One region of the Marinobacter sp. L-13 genome, then DNA from elsewhere that is predicted to be linked to it. Evidence: predicted binding sites of a transcription regulator. Region 1 holds the regulator's gene; the other holds the start of a gene.
The links. Region 1 encodes FliA, which starts transcription of late flagellar genes. Its sites were predicted from a motif close to CTAAAGTTTNNNNNNNNNNNGCCGNTAA; they were not measured.
Positions count from the first base shown of each region.

Region 1 (7,352 bases):
CCACGTGGCCTTCCTGGGTCTGGGTGCACTGGCCGCCGGCGCTGCCTGGTATATCTGGAAGCACCAGAGACAGACCGTCGAAGAAGATGGCGCATTCCCGGCTAGGGGCGCGGGCGGGGCGGCTCCACGGCCGGCGGGTCGTGATCTGCCTCCAGGCGGTGATGCTGGCGGCGATCAGGGGCGTCAACTACCGGCCCCCGGAGAGACCAAGGAGCTGGGTTGGGACGATGTGTCCACTGTCGATATTGTCGGTCTGGAAGTGGGTTACCGGTTGATCCCGCTGGTGGACAAGTCACAGGGTGGCCAGTTGCTCAGTCGTATCAAGGGCGTTCGTAAAAAGCTGTCCCAGGATCTCGGCTTCCTGATGCCCTCGGTCCACATTCGAGACAACCTCGATCTGATGCCCAATGTCTACCGCATCACCCTGATGGGCGTGACCATTGCCGAAGCGGAAATCCATCCGGACCGCGAACTGGCCATCGACCCCGGTCAGGTATTCGGAAAGATAGAAGGCATTGAAGGCAAGGATCCGGCGTTCGGTCTGGACGCCAGCTGGATTGAGCCAGACAAGAAAGACCAGGCCCAGACGCTCGGCTATACCGTGGTCGATGCCAGTACGGTGGTCGCGACCCACCTTAACCAGGTACTGCAGAAACACGCCCACGAGCTGCTGGGCCATGAGGAAGTCCAGAAATGGCTGGATCAGCTTGAAAAGATTTCTCCGAAGCTGGCCGAGGAACTGGTACCCACCACCGTATCCATCAGTCTGCTGCTGAAAGTGCTGCAGAACCTCCTGAAGGAAGAAGTGCCGATCCGAGACATGCGGTCCATTGCCGAGGCCATCGTGAACGTGCATCCGAAGAGTCAGGATCCGAAGCTGTTGACCACCGTTGCGCGGCAGTCCCTGCGCCGGATGATTGTCCAGAGTATCTGCGGCAACGAATCAGAGATACCGGTGATCACCCTGGATCCGGATCTGGAACAGTTATTGCTAAAGTCTGTTCAGCAGAGTCAACAATCCGGCGGACAGGAAGATATTGGCCTGGTCCTGGAGCCGAATATGGTTGAAAAACTCCAGCGCTCGCTTCAGGAGAGCGTCCAGCGTCAGGAGATGCTCGGCAAGCCAGCCATTCTGCTGGTGTCCGGGCCCCTGAGGCCGGTGCTGGCGAAGTTCGCCAGCTACGGGGTAGAGCGGCTCCATGTGCTCTCGTACCAGGAAATTCCGGATAACAAACAGATTACGATCGTGGCGTCCGTTGGCCAGTAACGGCGCGGATGACAGAGCGGACAGCGCCGGCACGGCGTTGCCGGTGGAGGAAGAGGCATCATGAAAGTAAAACGGTTTTTTGCTCAGACCATGGCCGAGGCGCTCAAGCAGGTCAGTGAACAGATGGGGCCGGACGCCGTGATCCTTTCCAATCGTCGGGTCGACGGCGGTGTCGAAATTGTGACGGCGCTGGACTATGACGAGAATATGGCGCGCCAGCGACTGGGCAACCAGGCAGAAGAAGCCACCAACGGGTCCCGCTTGGCCGAGATGCAGGCCGACCAGCACAGGCGTCTTGAGGACGAGCTGAGCCGGTCCCGGGACCGCATCCGTGAAGTACGGGAAAAGCGGGCATCGCAGGGCGCGAGCTACGCCGGTTCGTTCGCTGCCATTCAGGAAGGGGTGAGCGGTGGTTTTGGTGATATTGAACCTCTGCCACAGGCGCCGAGGGAAGCCTATTCCGATGAGCTGGCGCAGATGCGGGCCGAGATCAGCTCGCTCAGAGACATGATGCAGGGCCGTCGGCCGCAACCGGAGCCGGAGGTTTCTGCGACCACCGCCGTGCAGCAGAGGCTTGCCGAGCGCTTGCAGGAGTTCGGCCTCGGCAGTGATCTGGCGGGGTCAATTTCCCGTCGTCACAAGGCGGGGCGTCTGGAAGACGGTTGGAAGCAGTCCCTGAAAATGCTGTGTACCGGGGTCCGGACCTCCCGCATGGAGTGGCTGGATGAGGGCGGCGCCTACGCGTTGGTGGGGCCGACAGGGTCCGGGAAAACCACCACCATCGGAAAACTCGCCGCTCGCTACGTGCTCAAGCATGGTTCCGATTCCGTGGCCCTGGTTACCACGGATCGCTATCGGGTGGCGGCGCACGAGCAGTTATTCGTGTTCGGTCGGATCCTGAATGTGCCGGTTCGGGTCGTGGATGAGAGCCACAGTCTGGACGATATTCTGGACGAGCTGTCAGACCGTCATCTGGTGCTGATTGATACCGCCGGACTGACCAGTGCGGACAAAGGCTATCAGGAACAGCTGGCCGAACTGGCTCGCAGCCATCACAATATCAAAACCCATCTGGTGGTCTCGGCAACCAGTCAGCCTCGCATCATGAAATCCGTGTGGCATTGCTATAAGATGGCAAATCTTGCGGGCTGTGTGATGACCAAAATCGACGAGGCCCTGACGCTGGGCGAGTCTCTCGGGTTTGTGATGGAAACCGGTCTGCCGGTAGCCTATTACACAGACGGCCAGAAGATTCCTGAAGACCTGCACCACGCAGAAGCCGTTCCGCTGGTGCGGTTGGCCGTGGATCGGCTGAAAACACTCCAGCAACAGCAAGCGGTCGCAGAGGGCCTGAAAGAACACGCCTGAGACCGGACAGATTGACAGCAGGCGTCGGAGACAAAGCCGGCGAAACGTGGCGAGAGACCAAAAACAGTATGAGCAGAGCACATCCGGTACAGGTGATTGCAGTTTCCGGCGGAAAGGGTGGTGTCGGCAAGAGTAACGTGTCGGTGAACCTCGGAATTGCCCTGGCGCAGAAAGGCCGGAGAGTGGTGCTGCTCGACGCCGATCTGGGGCTCGCCAATATCGACGTCTTGCTGGGCATCGCTGCCAATCGCAACCTCCAGGATGTTCTGGCGGGCGATTGTGATCTGAAGGACGTTCTGGTGAATGGTCCCGGTGGCATCAAGATTGTCCCCGCCTCTTCCGGTACCCAACGAATGACCCAGCTCAGCCCCATGGAACATGCCGGGCTGATTAATGCGTTCAGCGAACTGGGTGATCAGATCGATGTCCTGATCGTTGATACCGCCGCCGGTATTTCCGAGTCAGTGGTCAGTTTTCTGAGAGCGTCGCAGGAGCTGCTGCTGGTTGTCTGCGACGAGCCGACCTCGATCACCGATGCCTATGCCCTGATCAAGCTGATGAACCGTGATTATGGAACCAACCGCTTCCGTATTCTTGCCAATCAGGTCCGGAATGAGCAGGAAGGCCGGCATCTGTTTGAAAAACTGACCCGGGTCACCGAGCGCTTCCTCGATGTGGCACTACAATACGTAGGAATAGTCCCCTACGATGAGGCCGTGAAGAAAGCAGTTCAGCGGCAGCGTGCGGTGCTGGACGCCTATCCCAGGGCGAAAGCTTCACTGGCCATCAAGGCGCTGGCGGACAAGGTAGATAGCTGGCCGTTGCCGTCCTCTCCCCGCGGGCATCTGGAATTTTTTGTGGAGCGGCTCGTCGAAGTCTGAATCGGATCCAGTCAAACAAAAAACCGGATACATGACATTGGCGAAAAACCTCGGAATCTATAACCAGTCAAGTGCGCAGAAGCCGGCTCAGCTTATTGAGCAGCACGCGCCGCTGGTCAAGAAAATTGCCCTTCACCTGATGGCTCGCCTGCCGGCGTCCGTCCAGCTTGAAGACCTGATGCAGGCCGGCATGATCGGTCTGCTCGAGGCCGCCCAGCGTTACAGTTCCACCAAAGGTGCTACCTTCGAGACTTACGCCGGTATCCGTATTCGCGGCGCCATGGTGGACGAAATCCGCAAGGGTGACTGGGTGCCACGTTCTGTTCATCGCAACGCCCGTCGCATTTCCCAGGCCATCAAGGCCGTTGAAGATAGACTTGGCCGCGAAGCCCACGACCAGGAAGTGGCCGAAGAGCTGGGTATGGGGCTACCCGAATACCACTCCTACCTTTCCGATTCCAACAGCGGTCGACTTTTTAGCCTCGACGAGCTCAATGAATCCGGAGAGCTGCCGATAGAACAGACAGAGACGCAGGATAATCCCCTTGATGGGTTGTCCTCCGATGCCTTCCGGCGGAGCCTCGCTGAGGCGATTGAAGACCTGCCGGAGCGGGAAAAGCTGGTGTTGAGCCTTTACTACCAGGAAGAACTGAACCTCAAGGAGATTGGCGCGGTGCTCGGCGTCAGTGAGAGCAGGGTAAGCCAGATTCACAGCCAGGCAGCCCTGCGCCTTCGGGGACGGCTCTCGGATTGGCGTCAGGAATCGGACAACTGACCGCGTTCAGTCTGTGTCGCCAACGAGGTAGTCTGTAGTTTTTGGTAACCGATGCTTTACAACCGAAGCAAAGGTCCGACAATAAGCGGTTAAAACAGCGGCCTGCTAGACTTTGAACGCAAAGGTCAAACGAATTCCGGGTGTTACTAACTGGAGGTCCCATTGGACAAAAACATGAAAATCCTCATTGTGGACGACTTCTCCACAATGCGACGGATCATCAAGAACCTGCTGCGTGATCTTGGCTTCACCAACACCGATGAAGCTGATGACGGCAACACGGCACTGCCAATGCTCAAAAGCGGCAAATACGATTTTCTGGTGACCGACTGGAACATGCCGGGTATGTCGGGCTTCGACCTGCTCAAGGCCGTTCGGGCGGACGAGAATCTGAAAACCCTGCCGGTATTGATGGTAACTGCTGAGGCCAAGCGCGACCAGATCGTTGCCGCTGCCCAGGCAGGCGTAAACGGGTATGTGGTCAAGCCGTTCACCGCTGCCGTGCTCAAGGAAAAGATTGAGAAAATCTTTGAAAGAATCCAGTAACCAGAGGTCGGATGGCTCTCATGAGCGATAGCAAAAAGAACCATCGGGGCCTTGAACCGGAGGTGACGGAAAAGCTCCAGCGGCAGGCAGCGGAACTGGCCGAGAGTGTTGATGCGGGTGATTATGCCAAAGCCATGACCCTGATCAATGAACTCAGCGAGGTCAGGGATCAGAGTCTGTACCGTGAGGTAGGGCGGCTGACGCGGAGCCTGCACGAAGCAATCCGGAACTTCCAGATTGATCCCCGTAACGCCGAGCAGCAGGAAGCACTGTCAAAAATGACAGATGCCTCTGATCGTCTCGAATACGTTGTGCAGATGACCGGTGAAGCAGCCAACCGGACCATGGACCTGGTTGAGGAAACCATGCCGGTGGCCAATGCCCTCAGAGACGAGGCCGCCGCGTTGCGTGATGAGTGGCAGCGCCTGCGTCGCCGGGAAATGCAGCCGGCTGAGTTTCGCGAGCTGTACGGCCGGATTGATCGCTTTTTTGTCAGCATGGCAACCGATGCCGACACCATGTACAGCAACCTGTCGGAAATCCTGCTGGCTCAGGATTATCAGGATCTGACAGGTCAGGTCATCCAGAAGGTCACCGCCCTTGTGAAAGAGGTTGAGGAGCAGATGCTCAGCCTGGTGGTGATGGCCAGTCATGTGGACCAGCTCACGGGCACGGTGCACCAGATTGAAGAAAAAGAAGAGTCTGCAGAGAAGGGCGTCGGGCCCCAGATCAAGGCCGATGAGCGTGAAGATGTAGTTTCGGGGCAGGACGACGTAGACGACCTGTTGTCCAGTCTCGGTTTCTGAATAATGAGGGTAACGCATGGCGTTTGATGCTGATGAAGAGATTTTGCAGGACTTCCTGGTAGAAGCCGGCGAGATCCTCGAAAAGCTGTCAGAGCAGTTGGTAGATCTTGAGCGACATCCTGACGACAGTGATCTGCTCAACGCCATCTTCCGTGGTTTCCATACCGTGAAAGGCGGAGCCGGCTTCCTTCAGCTTGAAGCGCTGGTGAACTGCTGCCATTCCGCGGAAAACGTTTTCGACATCTTGCGTAATCACAAGCGCAAGGTGGATTCCGAACTGATGGACGTGGTTCTAGAAGCACTCGACTACGTCAATGCCATGTTTGAGCAGGTCCGCAATCATGAGGAGCTGACACCGGCGCCGGACGAACTGATTGCCCGTCTGGATGCCCTGGCCCAGCCTGAAGGCGAGGGGGCACCGACCGCTGCCGCTCAACCTGAGCAGGAAGAGAGCGAACCGGCAGAAGACGGTGGCGACATCACCGACGACGAGTTCGAACAGCTTCTGGACGCACTGCAGGACGAGAAATCAGCGGAGGTTTCCTCGGCTTCGAGCGCCGGATCGGCCGGCGGTGACCAGGAAAGTTCTGGAGACGACGAAATAACCGACGACGAATTCGAAGCGCTACTGGACCAACTGCACGGAAAAGGTCAGTTTGCCGGTGCGCCAGCTGGCGAGGAAGAGGCTTCTGGTAAAGAAGAAAAGCCGGCTGCCAAGGCCGGATCTGCTGGCGGCGATGACCTGATCACCGACGACGAATTCGAGAAACTGCTGGACGATCTTCACGGCAAGGGCGGAAGCCCGACCGCGGGCGGAGAGCCTTCAGCCTCGAAAGAGCCTGCAGCTCCAAAACAGCCCTCAGCGCCGAAACAGCCTGCATCTTCAAAAGAACCAGCTTCAGCGAAAGCAAACGCGTCAAAACCCGAAAAGTCGAAGCCGGCCGAGAAGCCGGAGGCCAAAGGCGCTGCCGCACCGGCGATGCCTGCTCGCGAGAATGCCCCGGCCGCGGAAACGACGGTTCGTGTCGACACCAAGCGGCTCGATGACATCATGAATATGGTGGGTGAGCTGGTGCTGGTGCGTAACCGCTTGCAGCGTCTGGGTGCTGAAAGTGAAGACGAACACATGCACAAGGCGGTATCCAACCTGGATGTGGTTACGACTGATCTCCAGTCCGCCGTCATGCAGACCCGCATGCAGCCGATCAAAAAGGTGTTCGGCAGGTTCCCCCGCGTTGTGCGCGATCTCGCCAGAAACCTCAAGAAAGAGGTGAACCTGGTGATGCATGGCGAGGAAACCGATCTGGACAAGAACCTGGTTGAAGCGCTGTCTGATCCGCTGGTTCACCTGGTGCGGAATTCGGTGGACCACGGGATCGAGGCTCCGGAAGTCCGCGAGAAGGCCGGGAAGCCACGCCAGGGCACGGTTACCCTCTCTGCCGAGCAGGAGGGAGACCATATTCTGCTGTTTATCGAGGATGACGGCGCGGGCATGGATCCGGAAGTCCTGCGCCGCAAAGCAGTCGAAAAGGGTATCTACGACCAGGACGCCGCGGACCGGCTGACCAATTCGGAGTGTTACAACCTTATTTTTGCCGCCGGATTCTCCACCAAGGAGCAGATTTCGGATGTGTCCGGACGTGGCGTCGGCATGGATGTGGTGAAAACCAAGATTGGCCAGCTCAATGGCCAGTTGAGCATCGAATCCG
Region 1 covers NZ_JBSXNQ010000055.1:45,408-52,759, reverse strand. The annotation lists gene flhA (flagellar biosynthesis protein FlhA) at 1-1,267, shown strand, start outside; gene flhF (flagellar biosynthesis GTPase FlhF) at 1,328-2,635, shown strand; gene AC13DD_RS10855 (MinD/ParA family protein) at 2,704-3,516, shown strand; gene AC13DD_RS10850 (RNA polymerase sigma factor FliA) at 3,548-4,291, shown strand; gene cheY (chemotaxis response regulator CheY) at 4,454-4,837, shown strand; gene AC13DD_RS10840 (protein phosphatase CheZ) at 4,858-5,643, shown strand; gene AC13DD_RS10835 (chemotaxis protein CheA) at 5,660-7,352, shown strand, end outside.

Region 2 (7,352 bases), on a different contig from region 1:
CGCAACGCTTGCCAGCAGACCACCCGCCGTTTGAGGGTCAAAAATCAGGGGATATCGGGCATGATTTACCCATTTTTCCTGATCCCGGATACCCCGGCGCAAGCGGATGTTTGCTGGTTGCAGGGAACTAAGAATCCCTGCTGCCGCTGTTTCCTCCGCGCCCGGAAGGATCGGGATGGCAGAAAGATCCAGTTCGGCATCCACACCCGAGGGCTTGGTCATTTCAACCAGATGCCCGAGGAGGCCGAAGCCAGTAACGTCGGTACAGGCTTTTGATCCAAATTTCCTGAGACAGTCTGCTGCCGCCTTATTGGACTGGATCATGGAGGCGAGGGCGGAATCGATCCACCGACCTTTGGCCGCCAGCTTTGCGTGAGCGGCAAACAGGGTGCCTGTACCGATGGGCTTGGTGAGAATCAGGGCATCGCCCGCTTTCAGGCCACCTTTGCTCATGACTTCTTCCGGGTCGATCAGGCCGTTGACTGCAAAGCCCAGGGCCAGTTCTTTGCCCTCGCCGGTGTGCCCACCAACCAGCGCGCATCCTGCCTCGTTCAGCACTTCAACAGCACCAGACATCATCTGATGCACGACATCCTCAACCTTGGATTCAATGCCGTAAGGCACCGTGGCAACGGCCGTGGCACTCTGGGCTTCGGCGCCCATGGCAAAGACGTCACCGAGGCTATGATTGGCCGCCACCTTGCCAAAGATGTAGGGGTCGTCAATGAACGCACGGAAGAAATCCACGGTATGAACTGCGGCTTTGCCGGGTGGTACTGTCAAAACGGCGGCGTCGTCCGGGGCGTGAAGGCCGATCAGGATATCGTCCCGCTCAATGGGTTTCAGCTCTCCCAGGGCACGCGAAAGAACGGTGCTGCCCACCTTGGCGCCACAACCACCACAACGCATGGCAACCGCCGAAATGGCCTGGGAGGCTTCCTTGACATTCTGTGCGGCAGCCGTATCCGGCAGTTTGGATTCTTCCTCCATTGGAGGCAGATCGTTGAACTTCTTCATGAAGCGGCGATCGATCCAGTCTTTCCAGCGCCACACCCAGGCGCCGTCGAACTGCAAATCTCCCCGGGAGGCCACAGCGTACTTGTCCCCGGTGCTGATTAGCGCTAACCACTTCTTCTGAGGATGAAAATCCTTCGGATCCTTGCCGGTTGCAAGCCGCTTGAGGTTGTCGGCGAGGGGAGGTCCCTGTCTTACCGCAAATACCCCCGCTTTTTCTCGGGGGTGATTCAAGACGTTGGCAATATCGCCAGCAGCAAAAATGCTGTCGTCATTCTCCACTTGCAGGGTATCGCGTACTCTCAGGAACAGACCATCGTCCAGCGCCAGGCCTGTGTCCTTGAGCCATTCCGGGCCACCAGCCCGGGTTACCCAGAGCACTTCGTCCGTTTGCAGGGTTTCGCCGGATTCGGTAATCAATAACCCTTCCTGAACCTTGCTGACTGGCGATCCCAGATGGACCTTCACACCACGATTCGACAAGGTTTTTCGGAAAACCTCACGCACCTTGGGGTTGTGGGTCGGTAGAATTTGGTCGGCGGCGTCGAAGAGGTGGAAATGCAGCTGACCGGGATCTTTACCACGCTGTTTCAGTTCATTCTTCAGTCGAAACTGCATGGCGAGGGTCAGCTCAACGCCACCGGCACCAGCGCCAACCACGGCAACCGCCAGCGGCCCGTCGTGATTCTCGATACGGGAAAGCAGTGCAAGCCAGCGGTTGTTGAAGCCGGTGATCGGCTTCACCGGAACGGCGTGGTCGGAAGCGCCTTCCACTTCATTGACCCGCGGAGACGAGCCAATATTGATTGACAGTATGTCGTAGGGCACATCCGGGCGACCGCGGCAGATAACCCGCTTCTGATCCCGGTCGATGCCCATGGCTTCGGCCCGGTAAAAGCGCGCGCCAGCGTATTCCGCCAGGCGGCTCAGATCGATGTGGACATCGTCGTAGCTATAGTGGCCTGCCACGTAGCCCGGCAGCATGCCGGAATAGGGGGTGTGGGTGTCGCGGCAGATCAGGGTCAGGCGCACGCCGGGAACAGGGTTCATCGCGAACCGCTTGAGTACCCCGACGTGGCTGTGCCCGCCGCCAATCAGGACAATGTCCCGTAAAACAGGCTGGTCAGGCGTTCGCATCAGCCGATTTTCTTGGCTTCAGCGCTGAATTGGCTGTATCCCTTGACGTTTGAGAAGGCCTTCAGCTTTTCCTGGTCTTCGGCAGACGGATTGGCGATCTGGTCGATGGAGGTAATGCCAGCGTCCTTCATCTTCTTGGCGGTGGCCGGACCGATACCTTTAACCAGCGTCAGGTCACTCTTGTCGACCGGCTTTGCAGCCTTGGCCGCTGGTGCTTTCTTGGCTGCAGGCTTCTTGGCTGCAGGCTTCTTGGCAGCCGGCTTTTTCGCCGCAGGCTTGCTGGTTGAGCCTTTGGCTTTGGAAGCTGTTTTGGCGGTTTTCTTCGGCGCTGATTTCTTGGCTGCCGTGCTGGCCTCTTTACTCACTTCATCTGTGAGCTTCTTGACCTCTTCACCCGCTTCCTTGGAAGCCACGCCAAGCCGCTCAAGAATGCTGCTCTGCAGTTCATGGAACTCTTCCAGGCGACGCTCAAACTCTTCGTGGAAACGCTTCATCTCGCGGTCGCGAAGCTCGTCGATTTCCTTGAGCAGCTTGCGAACAGGCTCCTGAACCTGGTTCTGCAGGCTGTCGAACTGCTTCAGCGCATCGTTCACCAGGCCTTCGATCTGGGAAGAAGTCTTTTCGAACTCCTTGTTGACCTTTTTCACGATTTTATCAACGTTCTGTTTGGCTTTCTTCGCCATGGAATGTCTCCTTACGGGCAGGTTTCAACGAAAATCAATATCAGGCCATCTGCCGGAAACCGGACATGGAGCCTGGGGAACGACGTGATTTGAGCGACTGTTTCTTGGATAGCACTTCCCGGATTCTGCGGAGCTTTTCCGCCAGCGACGAGCTGCCGTTGGAGTCGAGCTCTACAAAATCGATTGAATAGAAGAAATTACTGCAGTGTTTTCTGCGTTCGGTCACCAGCCCGGCGAGTCCTTCTGCGCGGATCTTGTCGAACGGCATGTCCATCACGAGATCCAGCACCACGGTATCACCGGGGTTGAACACTTTGTCGGTTTTCATAACACAACCGTAGCCGTCCAGCTCATAAAGGGCGGCTTCGACAAGTTCCTTCCGAAAAAGGCCCTGTCTGACTCGGAATCGCGCGACAAGGTCCGGCAATGCTTCGTTCATGAATCGGGTTCTCTGGTGATTTCCGTATCCACAGCAACCTGTCTCATTGGGAGACAGGCTGGATATTGGTTAAACAATAGACACTGAATTCTAGTTTTGCAACGCCATCAGTGCCATACGATCGACCGCTAACGCAGTTATTTAACAATTTCACCTGGCTGATCGGGCCAGTTTACTTGGTCTTCAATTCATACATATCAACGCGACGATCTTTCAGGTTAGTGACAGACCCCTCGTTACGCACCAGTTTCAGCTTTTCCAGGTCCATATCGGAGAACATGATCATCTCCGTATTCGGCGTGGTTTCCGCCATAACTGCATCGTGCGGGAAGGCAAAATCCGAAGGTGAGAATACGGCAGACTGAGCGTACTGGACGTCCAGGTTCTCGACTTTCGGCAGGTTGCCAACGCTACCAGTGACGACCACATAGCATTCGTTTTCGATTGCGCGGGCCTGGGCGCACTGACGAACCCTGAGGTAGCCGTTTTTGGTGTCGGTCCAGAACGGCACCATTATGATATCAACCTCCTGGCTGGCAGCAATACGGCCCAGTTCAGGGAATTCGATGTCATAGCAGATCATGATGGCGACCCGGCCGGCATCGGTCTCGAAGACCTCAAACTGGTTGCCGCCCTCGATCACCCAGTCGCGGCGTTCGTGGGGCGTGATGTGAATCTTGCGTTGCTCATCAACACGACCGTCCCGGTGGCAGAGATAGGACACGTTATACACCCGATCGTTTTCGATCAGCGGCATGGAACCGGTGATAATGTTGATGTTGTAGCTCACCGCCATTTCAGACATCTCTTCCCGGAACTGCTGGGTAAATCCGGCGAGGAAACGGATGGCCCGGGTCTGGTCCATCTGATCGGTCAGTCCCATCAGCGGCGCGTTGAAAAACTCGGGGAAGATGGCGAAGTCACTTTTGTAATCAGACAAGGCGTCCACAAAATACTCAACCTGCTCGAGCACCTCTTCAACCGAGGTGAATTCACGCATCTGCCACTGCACGGCGCCCAGCCTTATCTGAGTTTTCTTGACGCTCAGAACCGGGGAAGGTGGGGTATAGAGAATGTTCCGCCATTCCAGCAACGTCGCGTAGCCCTGGGATTTCTCATCCTCGGGCAGGTATTTGTGCATCAACCGCGTAACCTGGAAATCGTTCGAGAGCTGGAAACTCAGAATCGGATCGTAGATTTCCTTCCGATCGACCCGTTGAATGTACTCTTCGGGTGAATACTGTTCGGCGTATTTGAAGTAGCTCGGTATCCGCCCGCCCGCCAGGATGGCACGCAGGTTCATGGAGCGGCAGAGTTCTTTTCGCGCTTCGTAGAGTCGACGACCCAGGCGGTAGCCCCGGTAGTCGGGGTGGATAAAGACATCCAGCCCATAGAGGGAGTCGCCATTGGCGTTGTGCCAGATCTTCTCGTTACGGAGGATCAGATCGTCGTAGGTATGCGGGTTGCTGAATCGCTCGTACTTAACGCAAACCGTCAGCGCAACCGCAATAAGCTGGCCACTTTCCTCAATGCAGATCTGGCCGTCGGGGAACTGCTCCACCAATGCCTTGATGGTGTCCTTCGGCCAGGAGCCTCCGATGTCGTCGTATACCCGATCCATAAGCTTCTGAAGCTGATCGTAGTCATCAAGCCTCAGGTTCCGGAGGTTGAGGTGCAGTTCTTCATGGGCCATTCAGTTCGGCTCCCGTTCGTTATGGAATGAGGACAATCTCAGCGTCTGCGTCAATAATTAGAAAGTTTAACAGAAGCCGCTAAAGACTTCGCACCATGGGCCGAAACACACATTAACGAATATCAATTTTATTGCTGAGGACTCGACCGTGCAGCTGACATTCGGGCAAAAGCTCCTGACTGCTTTCGGTATTCTGTTGCTGTTGGTTATGGGGGCTTTTACGCTCTCTGGCGATTTACGATTACAAAGCACCACCGAAACCTATGTGAACGCGCTGATCGACGACACCGTACAGCAGAGCACGTCGAGCATCGCAGAGTGGCTCAATACCCGGCTGGTGATGACTGAAGCCACCGCCAAAGCCCTGGAGAATGCCGAGAACGACGAAGAGGCGCGGGTCATTCTTCAGGCCATTACCACCGGCGGCGGCTTCCGGGATGTCTATGTCGGGCGTACCGACGGCTACATGCTGATGAAATCGCCGGAGGCGAATGCCACGCTGCCAGCGGATTACGATCCCCGCCAGCGCCCCTGGTACAAGAAGGCCATGAGTCTCGGAAGCGCCTCGTTCACCGAGCCGTATCAGGATGCCAGCACCAACGACATGATCATCTCCACACTTGCGCCCGTGAAGCGTGGTGAATACGAGGGCGTGGCAGGTGCTGATATCGGCCTGGGCGCGATAGCAAAAACCCTGAGCACAGTCACGCTCGCGGACACCGGTTACGCCGCTTTGATCAATGAGCGTGGCACCATACTGTTCCACCCACGGCAAAGCCTTGTCGGCAAGAACATCAGTGAGCTCATTGGCGGCAAGCCGGATCTTGGCGGGGACGCTCACGAATACAGTAATGATGATGGCAACTGGGAGGCCAGTTTTCATCCGATCAGTGAAGCGCGCGGCGTGCAATGGTATCTGGGGACCTTTGTAAACGCGGACAAAATTAACGCACCGGTCCAGAGCGCCAGAATGACTGGATTGATCATGGCCGTGATCGGCCTGATCGTTTCTCTGGTGATTCTGCATCTGGGCATCAAGGTTCTGATGGCGCCGGTTCGCCGCCTGAACAAGGCCATGGCGGACATTGGCAGTGGTGATGCCGACCTGACCCAGCGCCTGGACGATTGTGCAAAAGATGAATTCGGTGAGTTGGCCCGCAGCTTTAACCAGTTTGTCGAGAATATCCAGACGGTTGTTCGGGATGTCCAGAAGGGTAGCGCCGAACTCGGGGAAAATGTCAGCTCGCTGAGAGATACCGTCAGTACCAGTCGTTCGAGCGTGGAGAGCCAGCAGGCCGAGATCGACATGGTGGCGACGGCGATCAACGAGATGTCGGCCGCTGCGGGCGAGATCGCCCAGAACGCACAGCAAACCGCAGATGCCGCCAACACCGCGGATGCGGATAGCCGGGCTTCGCTGGAGACCGTCGCTGCCTCCCGGGACGCCGTACAGAAGCTCTCGAAGGAGATTAATGCGGCCGCAGAGGTCATCCACACCCTTGGCAAGGACGTTACGTCAATCACAACGGTGCTTGAAGTGATTCAGGGTATTGCAGAGCAAACCAACCTGCTGGCATTGAATGCCGCCATTGAAGCGGCTCGGGCGGGTGAAGCGGGGCGAGGCTTCGCAGTTGTGGCAGACGAGGTACGTAACCTTGCCCAGCGCACCCAGTCCAGCACCGAGGAAATCAACGACATGATTGAGCGTCTGCAGAAAGGCGCCAATGATGCGGTCGATGTCATGAATGCCTCAACTGCAGTATCCAATGTCAGCATGGAAAAAGCGCAGGACGCTATGGATGCCCTCAACCGGATTGCCGAGGCAATCACGTCCATCAGCCAGATGACGTCGCAGATTGCCACAGCATCCGAGGAACAGACGTCGGTTACCGAGGAGTTGAATTCGTCGATTACCCGGATTGCAGATCAGGGCCAGGAAGCGGCCGCCGCGGCCTCCGAAAACGATGTTTACAGCGGGCAAATTGAGCGCATCGGCACCGCACTGAACCAGAACGTGTCGAGGTTCCGGGTGTAAGCGAAGAGCGACTGTTAGCGGCTTAGGACTTCCAGCCGACGGCGCAGGTTCTCGAAGGTTTTGCGCCCAACGTAACGGGATTCTTCGCTCAGGTACGGGTTTTCGAGAGTAATGACCTTACGCTCGTCGAGATCAAGCTCTTTCACAGCGCGGGCGTAGTAGTGCCTGAGGAAATCATTGAAGCTGCCATCGTGGATGGCGCGCTCAATTCCCAGCTGAAGGCGATGGGCGGTTTCCTGGTCTTCGGGACCGACAAAGAGATAGGACGGCATCGGGTAGGCGATCAACAGATCAGGCTCAATTAGGAGATTAGGATCCTGCTCCAATTCCAGGTCGTAAAGCACTTCGCTT
Region 2 covers NZ_JBSXNQ010000042.1:29,491-36,842, reverse strand. The annotation lists gene selD (selenide, water dikinase SelD) at 1-2,151, opposite strand, end outside; gene AC13DD_RS04650 (helix-hairpin-helix domain-containing protein) at 2,151-2,834, opposite strand; gene AC13DD_RS04645 (hypothetical protein) at 2,875-3,273, opposite strand; gene AC13DD_RS04640 (carbon-nitrogen hydrolase family protein) at 3,446-4,966, opposite strand; gene AC13DD_RS04635 (methyl-accepting chemotaxis protein) at 5,115-7,001, shown strand; gene AC13DD_RS04630 (hypothetical protein) at 7,016-7,352, opposite strand, start outside.
Region 2: the regulator FliA is predicted to act here: its motif matches at 5,046-5,073, upstream of AC13DD_RS04635 (methyl-accepting chemotaxis protein).